3 regions of the Pseudomonas sp. SG20052 genome follow, and region 2 is predicted to be linked to each of the others. Evidence: predicted binding sites of a transcription regulator. Region 2 holds the regulator's gene; each other region holds the start of a gene.

The links. Region 2 encodes sigma-54, which starts transcription at its own class of promoters, with help from an activator protein. Its sites were predicted from a motif close to ANTGGCATNNANNTTGCTNT; they were not measured.
Region 1: the regulator sigma-54 is predicted to act here: its motif matches at 4,026-4,045, upstream of flgB (flagellar basal body rod protein FlgB).
Region 3: the regulator sigma-54 is predicted to act here: its motif matches at 3,529-3,548, upstream of glnK (P-II family nitrogen regulator).

What each region holds. Positions count from the first base shown of each region.
Region 1 is NZ_CP134498.1:5,018,466-5,024,966, reverse strand. Features, by position in the region: gene RHP74_RS23090 (flagella synthesis protein FlgN) at 63-530, opposite strand; gene flgM (flagellar biosynthesis anti-sigma factor FlgM) at 579-905, opposite strand; gene flgA (flagellar basal body P-ring formation chaperone FlgA) at 1,071-1,832, opposite strand; gene RHP74_RS23075 (chemotaxis protein CheV) at 1,915-2,847, shown strand; gene cheR (protein-glutamate O-methyltransferase CheR) at 2,894-3,721, shown strand; gene flgB (flagellar basal body rod protein FlgB) at 4,088-4,495, shown strand; gene flgC (flagellar basal body rod protein FlgC) at 4,499-4,942, shown strand; gene flgD (flagellar hook assembly protein FlgD) at 4,958-5,683, shown strand; gene flgE (flagellar hook protein FlgE) at 5,715-6,501, shown strand, end outside.
Region 2 is NZ_CP134498.1:1,084,466-1,090,966, reverse strand. Features, by position in the region: gene lptA (lipopolysaccharide transport periplasmic protein LptA) at 1-420, shown strand, start outside; gene lptB (LPS export ABC transporter ATP-binding protein) at 420-1,145, shown strand; gene RHP74_RS04795 (RNA polymerase factor sigma-54) at 1,330-2,823, shown strand; gene hpf (ribosome hibernation-promoting factor, HPF/YfiA family) at 2,898-3,206, shown strand; gene ptsN (PTS IIA-like nitrogen regulatory protein PtsN) at 3,219-3,683, shown strand; gene rapZ (RNase adapter RapZ) at 3,686-4,543, shown strand; gene RHP74_RS04775 (HPr family phosphocarrier protein) at 4,559-4,834, shown strand; gene RHP74_RS04770 (ZIP family metal transporter) at 4,843-5,736, opposite strand; gene RHP74_RS04765 (superoxide dismutase) at 5,767-6,378, opposite strand; gene RHP74_RS04760 (hypothetical protein) at 6,380-6,501, opposite strand, start outside.
Region 3 is NZ_CP134498.1:6,566,476-6,572,976, reverse strand. Features, by position in the region: gene RHP74_RS30275 (YifB family Mg chelatase-like AAA ATPase) at 1-1,306, opposite strand, end outside; gene RHP74_RS30270 (hypothetical protein) at 1,485-1,655, opposite strand; gene RHP74_RS30265 (HigA family addiction module antitoxin) at 1,853-2,131, shown strand; gene RHP74_RS30260 (Bro-N domain-containing protein) at 2,128-2,655, opposite strand; gene RHP74_RS30255 (accessory factor UbiK family protein) at 3,076-3,336, opposite strand; gene glnK (P-II family nitrogen regulator) at 3,754-4,092, shown strand; gene RHP74_RS30245 (ammonium transporter) at 4,130-5,467, shown strand; gene RHP74_RS30240 (secondary thiamine-phosphate synthase enzyme YjbQ) at 5,682-6,107, shown strand; gene sutA (transcriptional regulator SutA) at 6,209-6,501, shown strand, end outside.

The DNA.
Region 1 (6,501 bases), 2.9 Mb from region 2:
GCGACTTGCTAGCATACTGCCAGCATGTGAGGCGTCTTGATAGAGCGTGCTCATCAACAGGCTCAAGCCTGACTAAGCGGGCGCGGCTTTGCGAGCTTGGAGGTTGATCCGCGGGCATCGTAAAGCGCTGGCGGTTCGCCGCCGGTGAGGATTTTCAGCTGATTGGCCGTGGCGGCCTGCTGGACCAGGATCGACTGGCCATTATTGACGTTGGCTGCCTGGCATTGAGCCAGTAGATCGGTCAGTTTCTCGCTCTGTTCCAGCAATTGATCGCCGATGCTCGACTGGCTGGCAAGTTGCTCCAGGCCACTGCGATCGGCCGGCAGATTGAGGCTGACGAGGATTTCACTGCGCTTGCGGCCATGCTGTTCAAGCAGAATGATCATTGCCTGCTTCTGCGCCAGAATATCTTCGAGCAGCGGCATGTCGCGACCGTGCAAGGCGAGGGACTCGGTTTGCAGTAACTCCAGCAAGCGTTGCGCTGGAGCAAAGTCGTCGGTGATCAGTTGCAGTAAATTAGTGTCGTGCATGGCTGGCCTTGGGGTTTAAGCGTCCAAAAGCCTGGCGCAGGCCGTGGCCTAGCGCTGGGCTTCGAAGTTGAGCAGTTTGCTGGCTACACGGTTGCTGTCGACTTTATAGCTGCCATCGGCAATCGCTGCTTTCAACTCGGCCACGCGGGCGTTGTCGACGGCAGGCTGATCGCGCAGCTTGTCAGTGACCTTCTGCAACTGTTGAGCCTCATTGCTGAGGTGTACCGATTCCCCGCTTTTGACGGTACTGGCCTGTTCGGCCGGGGTATTCAGCGGCGCGGATGTGCCGGTTTCGGCGGTTTCCTTCGCGGTGCTGGTACGCGTACTACCGGTAAGTGACGAGGAGCTGTTCAAACGGCTGAAATCGATGACCATGGTAAAAAACCTCTGGGTATTTGGACGCTTGCCATGTTTTCGGCTCTCCCTGCGAAAACTTTAGGCCCATTTATCAATGAGCTTGCATGCGCCAGCGCTTGTCCTGCCTGCGGCACAGTTTAGGGAACAGCCGGGCGGCGCGCCATCTTTCACCAGCAGATTGTTCTACATGGCAACTTCCACCTGGCCCGGCGCGATGACTTGCGCCTTGATGACCCGCTGGGAGTTGAGGTTTTTCACACGAATCTGTTCACGCAGGCCGCCGTTGGACAGGGCTTCACCCGGCATACGCACACTGAGCGTACCACTGCGGGCGATAATCACCACTTGGTCGCCCTTGCTGATGACTTCCGCCTGTTCGAGATGGACCAGCGTCAGGACCTGATTGGCGACCGTTGGTCGGGTAAGTTTCTGCCCCACGGCTTGTTCCAGGGTGGTGAAATAACCCTGGTTGATCAGGCTGATGTCTCGCTCGCGCAACATGACATCGCCGGGCTCGATGACCCCGGCGCGTTTGAGCGGCCGGGTGGTGGTGACAACGTCCCGAAACAGGCGGACTTGAGCGGGCACGAAGACTGTCCAGGGGGATGTGCTGTCGCAGCGGACCTTGACCGTGACCCGTCCGATCGGGGTCGCCGGGCTCTCCAGGGTGGCTGTCAATTCCTTGTCGCACATGGGCATGCGCAGTCGCGGATCGAGCTGGTTGACTTCGATTTCGTAGCGTCCTTCCGTTTGACTGGTAGCCAAATAGTCTTCTACGGTGAATTCAAGAAAGCCCTGAGTGACGCCGATAAGCATGTCAGGCAAGGTAACCGCGTCAGCAAGGGCAGGGCTGCCAGCGTTGAACAGGCAGGCGGCCGACATTGCGCAAAGCAATTTGCGGGTAATTGATGTCAGGCGTCGGAAAAATGTCGGTTCTGTGTTCATAAGAGTTAAAAAGCAAGCGCCGTGCCGTTTAGCAATAAATGTGCGTCGCAACACACTTAAGCGTTGGTGTAGGAGTCAGTGCATGGCTGGTGTAATGGATTCAGTAAACCAGCGCACGCAACTGGTTGGGCAGAATCGCCTTGAGCTGTTGTTGTTCCGTCTCGACGGCCAGCAGCTGTATGGGATCAACGTGTTCAAGGTTCGGGAAGTGCTGCAATGCCCCAAACTGACCCTGATGCCCAAGTCCAGTCCTGTCGTGTGCGGTGTGGCAAATATCCGGGGGGCGACCATTCCGATTCTTGATCTGGCGATGGCGACCGGCTCGGGCGCACTTAAAGATCAAAGCAATCCCTTCGTGATCATCACGGAGTACAACACCAAGACCCAGGGATTCCTGGTGCGATCGGTAGAGCGCATCGTCAACATGAACTGGGAGGAGATTCATCCGCCACCCAAGGGCACGGGACGCGATCATTACCTGACGGCTGTGACTCGGGTCGACAATCAGTTAGTCGAAATCATCGACGTCGAGAAAGTGCTGGCGGAAGTGGCGCCGACACCGGAAGCGATTTCGGTCGGCGTGGTGGATGTCGAAACCCAGCACAAGGCGCTGTCCTTGCGGGTATTGACGGTCGATGACTCGTCGGTGGCGCGCAAGCAGGTGACCCGTTGCCTGCAAACGGTCGGCGTTGAAGTGGTGGCATTGAACGACGGCAGGCAAGCGCTGGATTACTTGCGCAAGCTGGTCGATGAGGGCAAGAAGCCGGAAGAAGAGTTCCTGATGATGATTTCCGACATCGAGATGCCGGAAATGGACGGGTACACCCTGACGGCCGAGATCCGCAACGACCCGCGCATGCAAAAGCTACATATCATCCTGCATACTTCGTTGTCGGGTGTATTCAATCAGGCAATGGTCAAGAAGGTCGGCGCGGACGACTTCCTGGCAAAATTCCGTCCTGATGACCTGGCATCCCGGGTAGTCGACCGGATCAAAGCAGCAGATATCAGCTAGGGGCCTTCTGCCCCTGGCGGTTAACACGATTTAAGAGGCGGCATCTTTGTCTACGGGTAATTTGGATTTCGAACAGTTCCGGGTATTCCTGGAAAAAGCCTGTGGCATTTTGCTCGGTGAAAACAAGCAGTACCTGGTCTCGAGCCGTCTCAACAAGCTGATGGAGCAGCAAGGCATCAAATCCCTGGGTGAGCTGGTTCAGCGCATCCAGACCCAGCCGCGCAGCGGTTTGCGCGAGATGGTGGTGGATGCCATGACCACCAACGAAACCTTGTGGTTTCGTGACACCTATCCGTTTGAAGTCTTGAAGAACAAGGTGTTGCCCGAAGCGATCAAGGCGGCCCCCGGCCAGCGCTTGCGGATCTGGTCGGCGGCGTGCTCGTCGGGTCAGGAACCGTATTCGCTGTCGATGTCGATCGATGAGTTCGAGCGCGTCAACATGGGCCAGTTGAAGATGGGCGCGCAAATCGTCGCGACCGACTTGTCCGGCACCATGCTGACCAACTGCAAGACCGGCGAGTACGACAGCCTGGCCATCGGCCGTGGTCTGTCGCCCGAGCGCCTTCAGCGTTACTTCGACCCCAAAGGGCCGGGGCGCTGGGCGATCAAGGCGCCGATCAAGAGCCGCGTGGAGTTTCGCTCGTTCAACCTGCTGGACAGCTACGCGGCCCTGGGCAAGTTCGACATCGTGTTCTGCCGCAACGTGCTGATCTACTTCTCCGCCGAGGTGAAGAAAGACATCCTGTTGCGTATTCACAGCACGCTCAAGCCGGGCGGTTATCTGTTCCTCGGCGCCTCCGAAGCGCTGAACGGTTTGCCGGATCATTACCAGATGGTCCAGTGCAGCCCGGGGATCATTTACCAGGCGAAGTGATTCGTTGGCCGCATCAAAAAACGGGAGTCCTCAGGGGTTCCCGTTTTTTTTGCCCGATGATTTCCCTGACATCACCACGATCCCCCTGTGGGAGCGAGCCTGCTCGCGATAGCGGTGTAACAGAAACATGGATGCTGGCTGACACGACGCCATCGCGAGCAGGCTCGCTCCCACAGGGGATGGTGGTGTTCTTTAGAGGGTGATAAGCGGCAGAAAAGCGGCAGGCGGCGGAAATCGGTTGCCGCTTTTCTGGCATTGCCGCCTTGCCACTGCCGGCAAAGCCCCGGTTTCCGGGGCTTTTTGAATTGGCACGCCACTTGCTATGTCTCTGTTACGAAAAATCAGGTCACCCGAAGGTTTCCCGACATGAGCATCAGCTTCGATAAAGCGCTCGGTATCCACGAACAAGCCCTGGGCTTCCGCGCGCAGCGTGCCGAGGTCCTGGCCAACAACATCGCCAACGCCGATACCCCGAACTACAAGGCTCGGGACCTGGAATTCTCCAAAGTGCTCGCCGCACAGAACGAGAAAACCAAGGGCGGCACGTTTGCCTTGAACATGACCAACAACCGCCATATCGAGGCTGAAGGCCTGGGCAATGGCGACGAGTCGCTGATGTATCGCACGCCGATGCAGCCGTCGATCGACCAGAACACCGTGGACGCCCAACTGGAACAGTCGAACTACGCGGAAAACGCCGTCGGCTTCCAGGCCAGCTTCACCCTGCTCAACAGCAAATTCAAAGGGCTGATGTCAGCCCTGCGCGGAGAGTAAGTCATGTCCCTATCCAGTGTTTTCAACATTGCCGGTAGCGGCATGAGCGCGCAGACCACGCGCTTGAACACCGTGGCCTCGAACATCGCCAACGCCGAAACCGTCTCGTCGAGCATCGACCAGACCTATCGCGCCCGTCACCCGGTGTTCGCCACCATGTTCCAGGGCGGCCAGAGCGGCGGCAGCGATTCGCTGTTCCAGAACCAGGACGCCGCCGGCCAAGGCGTGCAAGTGCTGGGCGTGGTCGAAGACCAGAGCAACCTTGACGCGCGTTACGAGCCGAACCATCCGGCCGCCGATGCCAAGGGCTACGTCTACTACCCGAACGTCAATGTTGTCGAAGAAATGGCCGACATGATTTCCGCCAGTCGCTCGTTCCAGACCAACGCTGAAATGATGAACACCGCCAAAACCATGATGCAGAAGGTCCTGACCCTCGGTCAGTGATAAGGGGCGACTCAGATGAGTGTTACCGATACCACCAGCGGCGTGAGCATCAAGGACGTCTTGGCCAACTCTTCGGTCAAGACCAATAACACCAGCAGCGACGGCCTGGCCTCGGCCACCAACAGCGCCACCGGCAAGAAGGCGTTGGGCAAGGACGCGTTCCTGCAATTGCTGGTTACCCAGCTGAAGAACCAGAACCCGCTCGAGCCGCAGGACAACGGTGACTTCGTGGCTCAGTTGGCACAGTTCAGTAGCCTGGAAGGCATCACCACGCTGAACGATACGGTCAGCGGCATTGCCGGCAACTACAACTCGTCGCAAGCGCTGCAAGCATCTTCGCTGGTGGGCCGCTCGGTGGTCGCGCAGACCGACACAGCGGTGGTCGATACCTCCAAGAGCTTCAACGGCACGGCCGTGGTTCCGGCATCGGTGGATCCGGTGACGATCAAGATCACCGACGCCGATGGCAAAGTGATTCGCACCATCGACATGGGCAGCCAGCAGGCCGGCAACGCCAGCTTCATCTGGGACGGCAAGAACGATGCGGGCGAAGTGGCCAAGGCGGGCACGTACAAATTTGCCGCCACCGCGACTTACGACAGCAAGGCGACCGCGCTGGTGACCTACCTGCCGGCCACCGTCAACAGCGTGACCATCAGCCAGACCGGCGGTGAGTTGATGCTGAACCTCGCAGGCCTGGGCAGTATCGCCCTGTCCAAAGTACAGACCATTGGTATATAGAGCCGACTAACACGGCACAAAGGAGTGGAATATGTCTTTCAATATCGGCCTTAGCGGTCTCTATGCAGCCAACAAACAACTGGACGTGACCGGCAACAACATCGCCAACGTCGCGACCACCGGTTTCAAATCGTCCCGTGCAGAATTCGAAGACGTGTACTCGGCCACGCGCCTGGGTACCGGCAGCAAGACCGTCGGCAACGGCGTGCGTCTGGCCAACGTTTCCCAGCAGTTCGGCCAGGGCGACGTGAACAACACCGGCAACGTGCTGGACATGGGCATCCAGGGCAGCGGTTTCTTCATCCTCAGCGACAACGGTTCCCTGAGCTACACCCGTGCCGGTGCGTTCAAGACTGACGCCGAAAACTACGTGGTCGACAACAACGGCAACCGCCTGCAAGGTTACGGCGTTGATGACAACGGCAAGATCATCAATGGCGTGCTGACCGACCTGAAAATCGACACCTCGAGCCTGTCGCCCAAGGCCACCACTCGCGTCGACCAGACGATTAACCTGAACTCCTCGGAAGCCCTGCCGACCGTTACACCATTCAACCCGGCCGAGCCATTGAGCTACAACAAGCCGATCTCCACGCATATCTACGACAGCCAGGGTAATGAGCACAACCTGGACCAGTACTACGTGAAAACCGGTACCAACGACTGGACCGTGTACACCTACGTGGACGGTCGTTCGCCTTCCAACCCGGCCGCCGAGCCACCGGTGCCAGTGACGGCCAACGTGACCTTCAACTCTGACGGTACCGTCAACACCATGACCGGCAGTCCTGGCTTTGCTGTGACCGGTAAAGTCTTCC
Region 2 (6,501 bases):
GACAAGAATGGCGTTGCCACCTATAAAGGTGACGTGATCATCACTCAGGGCTCGATGAAGGTCACCGGCAATACCGTGACCATCACCCGTACCCCGGCTGGCGACATCGACGTGGTGACCTCGGTGGGCAACCTCGCCTACTTCGAGCAGATGCAGACGGCCGGCGACACCAAGCCTGTTCAGGGCTGGGGCGTGACCATCCAGTACCACGCCTCGCAAAACCGCGTCGTGCTGATCGACAAGGCAAAAGTCGTCGACAAGGACAACAACGTCACCCAGGGCGAAAAAATCGTCTACGACACCCAGAAAAAGCTTGCGAGCGCCGGGCGTGCTACGGGTAGCAAGGTTACCGAGTCGCGTCCGCGCATCGACATGGTGATCCAGCCCAAGCCGAAAAACGACGCGAAAAAGGCTCCTTAATGGCAACTCTGAAAGCTCAGCATCTGGCCAAGAGCTACAAGAGCCGCCAGGTCGTGCGTGACGTCAGCCTGTCCATCGACAGCGGTCAAATCGTCGGCCTGCTAGGCCCTAACGGCGCCGGCAAGACCACCTGTTTCTACATGATCGTCGGCCTGGTGCAGGCCGATCAGGGTCGCGTGCTGATCGACGACCTGGACGTCAGCCACCAGCCAATGCACGGTCGTGCGAAGGCCGGTATCGGCTATCTTCCGCAAGAAGCGTCGATCTTCCGCAAACTCTCGGTCGCCGATAACATCATGGCCATCCTCGAGACCCGCAAGGAACTCGACAAGGCCGAGCGTCGCAAGGAACTGGAAAGCCTGCTGCAGGAATTCCACATCAGCCACATCCGCGACAACCTAGGCATGAGCCTGTCCGGTGGTGAACGTCGTCGGGTGGAAATCGCCCGGGCACTGGCCACCAACCCGAAATTCATCCTCCTCGACGAACCATTCGCCGGTGTGGACCCTATTTCGGTGGGCGACATCAAGCAGATCATCTACCACCTCAAGGCCAAAGGCATTGGCGTGCTGATCACTGACCACAACGTCCGTGAAACCCTGGATATCTGCGAAACCGCCTACATCGTCAACGATGGTCAACTGATCGCCGAAGGTGACTCCGCCACCATCCTGGCCAACGAACTGGTTAAGGAAGTGTATCTGGGCCATGAATTCCGCCTTTAAGCAGTAAGGTGTCTGGCTGATTGTCCGAGCGCTCGTCTCGATAAAAAATCAATACTTTTTTATTGTTACAGCGCTCTAGGCAAACGCTGCAGTTTCGGGCATATAATTTGCTTATGTTTGGCGCTCCGGCGCCCTGTAGTGGATGGCGCATGTGCGCCGGCGAATAAGGTGTTAAGCCCCTGCCATGAAACCATCGCTAGTCTTGAGAATGGGCCAGCAGCTGACGATGACACCGCAGCTGCAACAGGCCATCCGCCTGCTCCAATTGTCGACCCTGGACCTGCAACAGGAAATCCAGGAGGCCCTGGAGTCCAATCCGATGCTCGAACGCCAGGAAGAAGGCGACGACTTCGATAACGCCGACCCCTTGGCCGACAAAGCCGAACAGCTCCCCAACGCCGACATTTCGGAACCCTCCTACCAGGAAACCGCCCCGACGGTGGATAACCTCGAGGAAGGCGACTGGAACGAGCGCATTCCCAACGAGCTGCCCGTTGATACCGCGTGGGAAGACGTCTACCAGACCAGCGCCAGCAGCTTGCCGAGCAACGATGACGACGAGTGGGATTTCACCACCCGCACATCGGCCGGTGAAAGCCTGCAAAGCCATTTGTTGTGGCAACTGAACCTGGCACCGATGTCCGACACCGATCGTCTGATCGCCGTGACCCTGATCGACTGCATCAACAATCAGGGCTACCTGGACGAAACCCTCGAGGAAATTCTCGAGGCCTTCGATCCGGAACTGGACATCGAACTGGACGAGATCGAAGCCGTCCTGCACCGCATCCAGCAATTCGAACCGGCCGGCATTGGCGCCCGCAACCTGGGCGAATGCCTGCTGCTGCAATTGCGCCAACTGCCTGCCAAGACGCCTTGGCTGGCCGAAGCGAAACGCCTGGTCACCGACTACATCGACCTGCTCGGCAGCCGCGATTACAGCCAGCTGATGCGTCGCATGAAGCTCAAGGAAGATGAGCTGCGCCAGGTCATCGAGCTGGTGCAGAGCCTCAACCCGCGCCCGGGCTCGCAGATCGAGTCCAGTGAAGCCGAATATGTTGTCCCTGACGTGATCGTGCGCAAGGACAATGAGCGCTGGCTGGTCGAGCTGAACCAGGAATCGGTGCCACGGCTGCGGGTCAACGCCCAATACGCCGGTTTTGTGCGCCGCGCCGACACCAGCGCCGACAACACCTTCATGCGCAATCAGTTGCAAGAGGCCCGCTGGTTCATCAAGAGCCTGCAAAGCCGCAACGAAACCCTGATGAAAGTAGCCACTCAGATCGTCGAGCATCAGCGCGGCTTTCTTGAATACGGCGACGAAGCGATGAAGCCGCTGGTCCTGCATGACATCGCCGAAGCGGTGGGGATGCACGAGTCGACGATTTCACGGGTCACCACGCAAAAATTCATGCATACCCCTCGGGGCATATATGAACTGAAATACTTTTTCTCCAGCCACGTCAGCACCTCCGAAGGCGGTGAATGCTCGTCCACGGCGATCCGCGCGATCATCAAAAAACTGGTTGCTGCTGAAAATCAGAAAAAGCCGTTGAGTGACAGCAAGATCGCTGGTTTACTGGAGGCACAAGGCATTCAGGTGGCTCGCCGCACCGTCGCCAAGTACCGTGAATCCCTCGGGATCGCGCCTTCGAGCGAACGCAAGCGGTTGATGTAGAGCCACGCCACAGCGTTCCAGTGGCAGGCATTTCTGCCTGCCGCTTTATGCACTGGCAACGAAGGAGAAGCTGTATGCAAGTCAACATCAGTGGACACCAACTGGAAGTGACCGAACCTCTTCGCACCTACATCGGCGAAAAACTCGAACGATTAGAGAGGCATTTCGACAAGATCACCAACGTGCAGGTCACAATGACGGTCGAAAAGCTCAAGCAGAAAATCGAAGCCACGCTGCATATTCCCGGCAATGAAGTGGTCGCAAACGCGGAGCATACCGATATGTACGCGGCGATCGACGCACTGACCGACAAGCTGGATAAACAACTCAAAAAGCATAAGGAAAAGACCCAAAGCCTCCTCCAGGGCGCGACCGGTCGTTAACACTCCCAACCCATGATCCGACTTGAAAGCATCCTGACCCCCGGCCGTTCCCTCGTGAACGTGCCGGGCGGCAGTAAAAAGAAAGCCCTCGAGCAAATTGCCAACCTTATCCACAAAGAAGTGCCGGATCTGGAGATGCAAGATGTCTTCGAGGCTCTGATTGCCCGTGAAAAACTCGGCTCAACCGGTTTTGGCAACGGCATCGCCATTCCCCACTGCCGCCTGAAGGGCTGCACCTCGCCCATCAGCGCCCTGATGCACCTTGATGCACCCATTGATTTCGACGCCATCGACGGCGCCCCGGTCGACCTGCTGTTCGTTCTGCTGGTCCCGGAAGCCGCTACCGATGCGCACCTGGAGTTACTGCGCCAGATCGCCAGCATGCTCGACCGCAAGGAAGTGCGCGAAAAACTGCGCAGCGCCCCGAGCAATGAAGCCTTGTATCAGGTTGTCCTGGACGAGCAAAACGGTCATTAACCATGCGCTTGATCATCGTCAGTGGCCGATCCGGCTCAGGTAAAAGTACCGCACTCGATGTTCTCGAGGACAACGGCTACTACTGCATCGACAACCTGCCCGCCGGATTGCTGCCGGAACTGGCCGAGCGCGCGCTGATTCATACCGAGCTGGCACAACCGCTGGTCGCGGTATCCATCGATGCTCGCAACCTGCCTAGTCACCTGTCGCGGTTTCCGGAATTGCTTGAAGAAGTCCGCAGCCGGCATATCAAGTGTGATGTGCTGTACCTGGACGCCGACGAAGAAACGTTGCTCAAACGCTTCTCGGAAACCCGCCGCCGCCACCCACTGAGTACTGCCCACCGTTCGTTGGCGGAGGCGATTCAGGACGAAACCAGTTTGCTGGGGCCGATCGCCGATCTGGCGGACCTCAAGGTGAACACCACCAACCTGAACCTGTATCAGCTGCGCGATACCATCAAGCTGCGTCTGCTGAACCAGCCAGATAGCGGCACTGCGTTCCTGGTGGAATCTTTCGGGTTCAAGCGGGGCATGCCGGTTGATGCAGACCTGGTGTTCGACGTGCGCTGCCTGCCCAACCCTTACTGGAAGCCGGAATTGCGCGACCAATCAGGGCTTGATCAACCGGTGGCCGAATACCTGGCGGCACAACCGGACGTCGAAGAGATGTTCCAGGACATCTCCACTTACCTGCTCAAGTGGTTGCCGCGCTTTGCCGCCAGCAACCGCGCTTATGTCACCATTGCCATTGGCTGCACCGGCGGGCATCACCGCTCCGTCTACCTGACCGAACGTCTGGGCCAGGTCCTGCAACAATCCCTGAAGAACGTCCAGGTTCGCCACCGCGACCTCAGCTAAAGGATTCACATCGCGATGCCTGCTCGGGAAATTGAAATCATCAACAAGCTGGGCCTTCATGCCCGCGCTTCGGCAAAATTCGTTGGCGTTGCGGGTCAGTTCCCGGGTTGCACCATCAGAGTAGGACGTACGCCAGAATCCGCGGTCGATGGCAAAAGCATCATGGCCATGATGATGCTTGCGGCCGGCAAGGGCACCAAAATCCACCTGAGCACTGAAGGCGAGCAGGAACAGGAAGCGATGGATGCGCTGGTCGCACTGATCGATAACTACTTCGACGAAGGCGGTTGAACATTCGCCTAAGCGAGCGCCGTATCCATCACCATCATCAAACAAAACCCGATCAACAACCCAAGACTTGCCAGCTTGTCGTGACCATTGCGCCGCGACTCGGGAATCACTTCATGGGTGACCACCAGCAACATCGCCCCCGCCGCCAACGCCAACCCTAACGGCAACAGCAATTCGGCCAGGCTCACCAGCCAGGCGCACAACAGCGCAAAGACCGGCTCCACCAGACCTGATGCCGCACCGATCAGGAAAGCTTTGACCCGCGACATCCCCGCCCCTGCCAGTACCAGCGCAATCACCAACCCTTCCGGCACATCCTGCAACGCAATGCCCATGGCCAGGCTGTCAGCATCCGGCATCCCACCACCGGCCGAAACCCCGACCGCCATGCCTTCGGGGATGTTATGGGCAATGATGGCAAATACAAACAACCAGATCCGTGGCGGGATGACCGGGCGCTCCTGGGTTCCAACGAGCATTTCCGGCGAGGCGCCCGACACTTTACGGTCCACCAGAAACAGCCCGAACGCGCCAAGCATGATGCCGAAGCTGATAAGGCCACTGGCCGCCCAGGGTGTCAGCCCCAGGCTTTCAGCAGCCGAGATCCCCGGAACGATCAGCGAAAACGCCGTCGCCGCGAGCATCACTCCGGCACCAAAACCGAGCAACGTATCGCTGACCGCCTGCGGCATGCGGCGAATCACCAGCACCGGAACCGCGCCCAACGCAGTGCCCAGGGCACAAATCGCCCCGCCCTGCAGTGCACGCAGCAGCTTGGGTTCGAGATCGAGCCACGCCAGCCCGTGCGCGACCAACAACGACATGCCCGCCAGCAGCAACAGCGATCCCAACGCGTAACGAAACATTCGTCCGCTGCCAAACGCCAGTGTTTCAGTGCCCATAGTCAGCCTTGGATTGTTTTTATAGAGGACTTAAACCAGCGCAGCCTGATAACGCGTAGCGACTTCAGGCCAATTGATCACGTTGTAGAACGCATTGATGTATTCCGGACGACGGTTCTGATATTGCAGGTAGTAAGCGTGCTCCCACACATCCAGGCCAAGGATCGGCGTATTGCCATTCATCAATGGGCTGTCCTGGTTGCCGCTACTTTCCACTATCAGGGTCTTTTGCGGCGTGACGCTGAGCCAGGCCCAGCCACTGCCAAAGCGGGTCAGCGCAGCTTTGGTGAAGGCATCCTTGAAACTGTCCAGGCCACCCAGTTGCTCATCAATCGCCTTGGCCAGCGCACCTTCGGGTTTGCCGCCACCGTGAGGCGCCATCACTTCCCAGAACAGCGAATGGTTGGCGTGGCCGCCGCCCTGATTGATCACCGCCGCGCGGAGTTTTTCCGGCAGCTGCCGGACGCTGGCGACCAGTTTTTCCACCGACCACTCGGCAAATTCGGTGCCTTCGACCGCGGCGTTGAGATTATTGATGTAGGTCTGGTGGTGCTTGGTGTAATGGATCTCCATGGTCTGCGCATCGATATGCGGTTCCAGGGCATCGTAAGCGTAAGGCAGGGCAGGCAAGGTAAAAGCCATTTCAATGGACTCCATGGTGTAGAGGCGCAGGCGATACGGTATCGGTGTGCAGCAAACGGTGGGTGCGCGGATATTCGCTGTGGTCGCTGATGAAATTCAGCAGCTCGACATAGGTTTTGCTGC
Region 3 (6,501 bases), 1.3 Mb from region 2:
GACGCAGGCCCGGCAAATCAAGGAATGCGTTGGCACAACCTTGGCGTTTGTTTTGACGCTCCCGGGCGGCGGCGACCAGTTCCGCAGCAGTGGCGGTGTCATCACCGGGTTTGAGCGCAGGATTCAACGCCGTGGCTTCCCGCGCGACGGTCAGATGCAGGTCGATGCGATCCAGCAGCGGTCCTGACAGTTTGTTTCGGTAACGCTGGACCATGTCCGGTGTACAGCTGCATTTGCCACTGGGTTCGCCGAGATATCCACAGGGGCAGGGGTTCATCGCGGCCACCAATTGAAAGCGGGCCGGAAACCTCACGCGGTCCTTGGCGCGGGAAATTACGATGTGGCCGGACTCCAGCGGCTCCCTTAAAACCTCCAGCACCTTGCGATCGAACTCCGGCAGTTCGTCGAGGAACAGCACGCCATGGTGGGCTAGGGTGATTTCGCCGGGTTGTGGTTTAGAACCACCGCCCACCAATGCAGGGCCGGAAGCCGAGTGATGGGGCTGGCGGAACGGTCGTTGCGGCCAATGGCTCAAGGGCACGCAACTGGTGACGGATTGAATGGCTGCGACTTCCAGCGCCTCGTTTTCGGCGAGCGGTGGAAGCAAACCCGGCAAACGACTCGCCAACAACGTTTTCCCCGTCCCCGGCGGTCCGCTAAATAGCAGGTTATGAGCCCCAGCCGCCGCAATCAGCAAGGCGCGCTTGGCCGAGATTTGCCCCTGCACTTCATTCAAGTCCGGATAGGGTTTGCTGGCGTAGAGCAAGCCATTGGAAACGTAGGGTTCAACCGGCGTATGTCCATTGAAGTGCGCAACGGCTTCCAGCAGGTGATCCACTGCAAACACCTTCAATCCCGACGCCAGGCAGGCTTCTTCGGCATTCTCCCGCGGCACCATCAGCGACCGCCCGGCCTTGCGTGCGGCCAGCGCAGCCGGCAATACGCCTCTCACGGCACGTACCGCGCCTGACAGTGCCAGTTCTCCCAGGCATTCAATGTCATCCAGTGTCAATGTCGGCACCTGCACGCTGGCGGACAGAATCCCCAAGGCGATCGCCAGATCAAACCGTCCACCATCTTTAGGTAAGTCCGCAGGCGCGAGATTCAGCGTGATGCGCCGCGCCGGAAATTGCAGGCCTGAATTGATGATCGCGCTACGCACCCGGTCCTTGCTTTCCTTCACTGCCGCTTCGGGCAAACCGACCATCGTCAGGGACGGCAAGCCATTGGCCAGATGGACTTCGACGGTGACGGCGGGCGCATCCACGCCAATCTGGGCGCGGCTGTGGACGATGGAGAGGGACATGGTCGTTCCTTGAGCTAAACGAGAGGCCGCTTCCTGCGGGTTTTTTAAGGGTAGACGGGGAGAGGAAATTGGTGGGGCGGTTACGCGAGCAAACTTTCGCGGGATGTTACGGCTAAGAACAAGAGCATCGGCGAGGTACAAAAAAACCGCCACTAGACGGTTTCTATCTCGAAAAAATTCAGCTTCGTCCACCGGCCAACCAACCGCTTGGCTCAAGTTCTTTGCCATACGCGATGGCGACTTCAATAAAGCGTCGTTGATTGGCCGATAAACTTCCAGCCAAGCGACGTGCTTCGGCGTGAAACTCGGCAATTTGTAAGAGCTTCGCCTTTCGCTTTTTCGGGCTCATTAGAACCTCCTGGGATTGGATGTTTGTTTGGCGGAAAGCGTAGAGGAGCGGGTGCGAACTATTAAATCAGGCTGGAGAGCTGCTTTTTGTAGGACCGTGCCTAAAAAGTTGAAGGACGACGGTGAAAGAGCGTGGATGGTCTTGCGATCAGAAGGTTGCTGCTTATGATCTCGCTGAAACAGCCGTAGAAGACGCGAATGAAAAGGAATGGAATGCGCCCGATTCATCCAGGTGAAATTCTCAGCGAAGAGTTTTTGAAGCCGCTGGATATTGCAACCGCGGCTTTGGCTCGATTGCTGAACGAGCCAGAGGCGGAAATAGGCGATGTTGTGAGTCAGCAGGTCGGTGTCAGTGCGGGTCTGGCGAAGAAGCTATCTGGTCACCTGAACACCACGCCCGAGTTCTGGCTGAACCTGCAAGCGACTTACGATTTGCGGGAAGCTGGAATCGAACGTGGTAGGGCTTTAAATACTTAAAGCGATTGCAAGATCCGCGAAGCACGCTTCCACCAAGGCGCATTGACCGTCCGTTGCGCCCGTTCACCCTCCGCAAGCATCTGCGGAACATCCTGCAACCGAATCCACGGCTGGTTATTCCAGTGCAGCAAACTCAGCGACATCTCCGGCCAGTTCAACAGACTCAGGACCGGGCGTTCGCTTGACGTCGGTTGTTGGGCGTCTCTGAGGGCTGGCACTACGTTGTGGGTCAGCCATTCGCGCAGGCCTCGGTATTCGGGGCAGTAGTGGTAGATAAGCAGGGCGTAGACGCCGGATTCGCTGATTAGCAGGGTGTTTTCGAGGGTGCCGTGGATGACGACTCGCGCGGATTGATGTTGATCGGGATCGAGTTTTCGGACGGCGCGTTCGTCGAGGAAAAGGCGAAGCAGACGGCCCAGGTCTCGGGCGCTGAACCAAGGCTGGTTTTCGATCAAAAGCGCGTGGAGGTGGAGTTTGTGGCGGGTGAAGACGTGAGGGACTAGATAAGCGTTATCGCAACTCATTAATACAGCTCCTTTTGCTAAAGAGGCTGCCGTCAATCGTCGCCAAACAATTGGGTGGCAGCTGTACGCGGGTTGGCGAACCGGAGCAAAAGGAACCCGGCAGACCCGAAGGTCTCCCACGCACAGCCGCCATGACTCGAGAGATGGTCGTCGTACGCCTTAAGCTTCCAGGTCGCCAAACCCAGTGCTGAATATTCAGCTGAGAATGAGCTTAGGAGCCTGGGCTTCACGGCGCTATCGGACGGCGGTGGTGATCTTTGTAGGACGTTGCCGAGATGGTGGCGGGGCGGCAGATCAGAAGATTGCAGCCTTTGACAGGTCCTACAGGGTTGGTCTGGCCAGTGTGGGAAGGCTGGTAGACCGAGGTGACTCTAATCGCGAGCAGGCTCGCTCCCACAGGGGGTTGCGTTGTCAGCAGGGTTACTCGGCAGGCGGATTCAGCTTCGCTTCCAGCTCCGCAACCTTCGCTTCGAGGCTTTCCAGCCGTGCCCGGGTCCGCGCCAGCACAACCATCTGGCTATCAAACTCTTCCCGGCTCACCAGGTCCAGCTTGCTGAAGCCGCTCTGCAACAACGCCTTGAACTGGCTTTCGATTTCGCTTTTCGGCAATGGGGTTTCGCCGCTGAAGAGGCGGGAGGCGGTGCCGCTCAGGGCGTCGAGGAAATCTTTGGGTGCGAGCATGGGAAATGTCCTGTCAACAATGGCGGGCAGTGTATCACGCAGTGTCTATAGTCAATTCCGTCAGCAGGGATGCACGCTTTTCGCGCATGTGGACAGACGGCTGCGCACTGTTGTTGTGCGTAACCGTGGGGCCGATTGAGGAAAGGGGCTGTTGGCAGCGGTCAAGGGGTTGAATTCAGTGGGTTTTGGCGAGATGGCAAGCTTTCTGCTTAGTCAGTCGTAACCCATGCACTGATGCAGTCGCTGTGACGAATGCAGTGCGCCAAGCGGAACGGGGAGTTGTTTCGTGAGGAGCGGTTAGCTGGCGTCGGACGGGCAGGTAAGGTCGACGATGCGTTACAAAGCCAGGCACTGCGCTTAGACTTGAGTCGGGTTTGTTTTCCTGGGGCAAGTCCACCAATTCGGGAGAGAGTTTTCATGAAGCTAGTCACTGCCATCATCAAGCCGTTCAAACTGGACGACGTGCGCGAGTCGCTGTCCGAGATCGGCGTGCAGGGCATTACCGTTACTGAAGTCAAAGGCTTCGGTCGGCAGAAGGGTCACACCGAGCTGTATCGCGGCGCGGAATACGTGGTCGATTTCCTGCCTAAGGTAAAGATCGATGTCGCCATTGACGACAAGGATCTGGACCGGGTTATCGAGGCGATAACCAAGGCCGCCAACACCGGCAAGATCGGTGACGGCAAGATCTTCGTGGTCAATCTGGAACAGGCGATTCGCATCCGTACCGGCGAAACCGATACCGACGCGATTTAAACGCCGCCACAAACCCAACGCCCCAGGAGAAAACAATATGACTCTGCGTAAATTCGCAGGGCTAGGAGCCCTGTTGTCCCTCGTAATGCCCAGCCTGGCTATGGCGGCAGACGAAGTGGCGGCCCCAGTCCTCAACTCCGGCGATACCGCCTGGATGATGACCTCGACAGCCCTCGTGCTGTTCATGACCATTCCCGGCCTCGCCCTGTTCTACGGCGGCATGGTTCGCTCCAAAAACATTCTTTCCGTGATGATGCAGTGCTTCGCCATTACCGGTCTGATCAGCATTCTGTGGGTCATTTATGGCTACAGCATCGCGTTCGACACCACCGGCATGGAGCAGGGCGTCGTCAACTTCAACTCGTTCTTCGGTGGCATGGGCAAGGCATTCCTCGCCGGTGTCACGCCGTCGAGCCTGACCGGTCCTGCGGCGCTGTTCCCTGAGGCGGTGTTCATCACCTTCCAGATGACCTTCGCCATCATCACCCCTGCGCTGATCGTCGGTGCCTTCGCCGAGCGGATGAAGTTCTCCGCCATGCTGATCTTCATGGGCGTGTGGTTCACCTTGGTTTACGCACCGATTGCGCACATGGTCTGGTCCGGCAACGGCGGCCTGATGTGGGATTGGGGTGTGCTCGACTTCGCGGGCGGCACCGTGGTGCACATCAACGCCGGTGTGGCCGGTCTGGTTGCGTGCATCGTGCTCGGCAAGCGCAAAGGCTTCCCGACCACCCCGATGGCACCGCACAACCTCGGTTACACCCTGATGGGCGCCGCGATGCTGTGGGTCGGCTGGTTCGGTTTCAACGCCGGTTCCGCCGCTGCGGCCAACGGCACGGCCGGTATGGCAATGCTGGTGACCCAGATCGCAACCGCCGCCGCTGCACTGGGCTGGATGTTCGCCGAGTGGATCACTCACGGCAAACCAAGTGCACTGGGTATCGCTTCGGGTGTTGTGGCCGGTCTGGTCGCCATCACCCCGGCCGCTGGCACCGTGGGCCCGATGGGCGCGCTGGTCATCGGCCTGGCAGCGGGCGTGGTGTGCTTCTTCTGCGCCACCACCCTGAAACGCAAACTCGGTTATGACGATTCCCTGGACGCCTTCGGTGTGCACGGCATCGGCGGTATCCTCGGCGCGATCCTGACCGGTGTGTTCGCCGCACCGTCCCTGGGTGGCTTCGGCACCGTCACCGACATCGCCGCTCAAGTCTGGATTCAGTGCAAAGGCGTGGGCTTCACGGTGATCTACACCGCGATCGTCACCTACATCATTCTCAAGGTACTGGACGCTGTCATGGGTCTGCGTATCACGGAAGAAGAAGAGGCCGTCGGCATCGACCTGGCACTCCACAACGAACGCGGCTACAACTTGTAAGCACGCGCATAAAAAACTTGCCCGGCTTGCCGGGCATTTTTTTGTCTGGCGTTTGTCAGTGAAGAGACTGCTGAAAGGTTTTTTCGTACACGTTTGGTGGCGTTTACGACGGGCGTTTTTCTGCGGCCAATGGCTTACATGATTGAAGGAATATTAGGGCCTTTGTTTTTTCCCAGAGCGCGCTAGAATGCGCCCCGAACGTGCGGAGAACTGTATGTGGCAACAGACTCTGATTACCCTGCGGGCACGGCCCCGGGGCTTTCATCTGGTAACGGACGAGTTACTCGCCGGCCTGCCTGAACTCAAGGCGTGCCGGGTCGGTCTGTTGCATTTGTGGCTGCAGCATACCTCGGCGTCGTTGACCATCAACGAGAACGCCGATCCGGCGGTACGTCGCGACTTCGAACGATTTTTCAATCGTCTGATCCCACAAGGAACAGACGGCTATGAGCATAACGACGAAGGCCTGGACGACCTCCCGGCGCACTTCAAGGCCAGCGTGCTTGGCTGTCAGCTCAGTTTGCCGATTTCGGCAGGCCGACTGGCGCTGGGGACCTGGCAAGGTGTTTATCTGGGCGAGCACCGTGATTTTGGCGGTGCCCGTAAAGTCCTCGCCACCGTGCACGGTGAAGAGGCATGAACCGCTGGTCACCAGCGGTTATTGAATTTTTCCGGCGGCTGTCGACAGACGGTGAAGCTGGGCTATAACTAATCTGCTTTTCGCAAGTCATGAGGTAGAACATGAGCGACGATGATCTGGAAAACGACGACCTCGAAGTAGGCGACGACGACGAAACCGAAGAAGGTCTGGAAGCAGCGGCCGAAGACGTCGCTGAAGACGACGGCGGTGAAACGCCCGTTCCGACCGCCAAAGGCAAAGCCAAGGCTGCGGTATCGGTCGATGAGCTGCCGAGCGTCGAAGCCAAGAACAAGGAACGCGACGCCCTGGCCAAGGCCATGGAAGAGTTTCTGGCACGGGGCGGCAAGGTGCAGGAAGTGGAGGCCAATGTGGTCGCCGATCCGCCCAAGAAGCC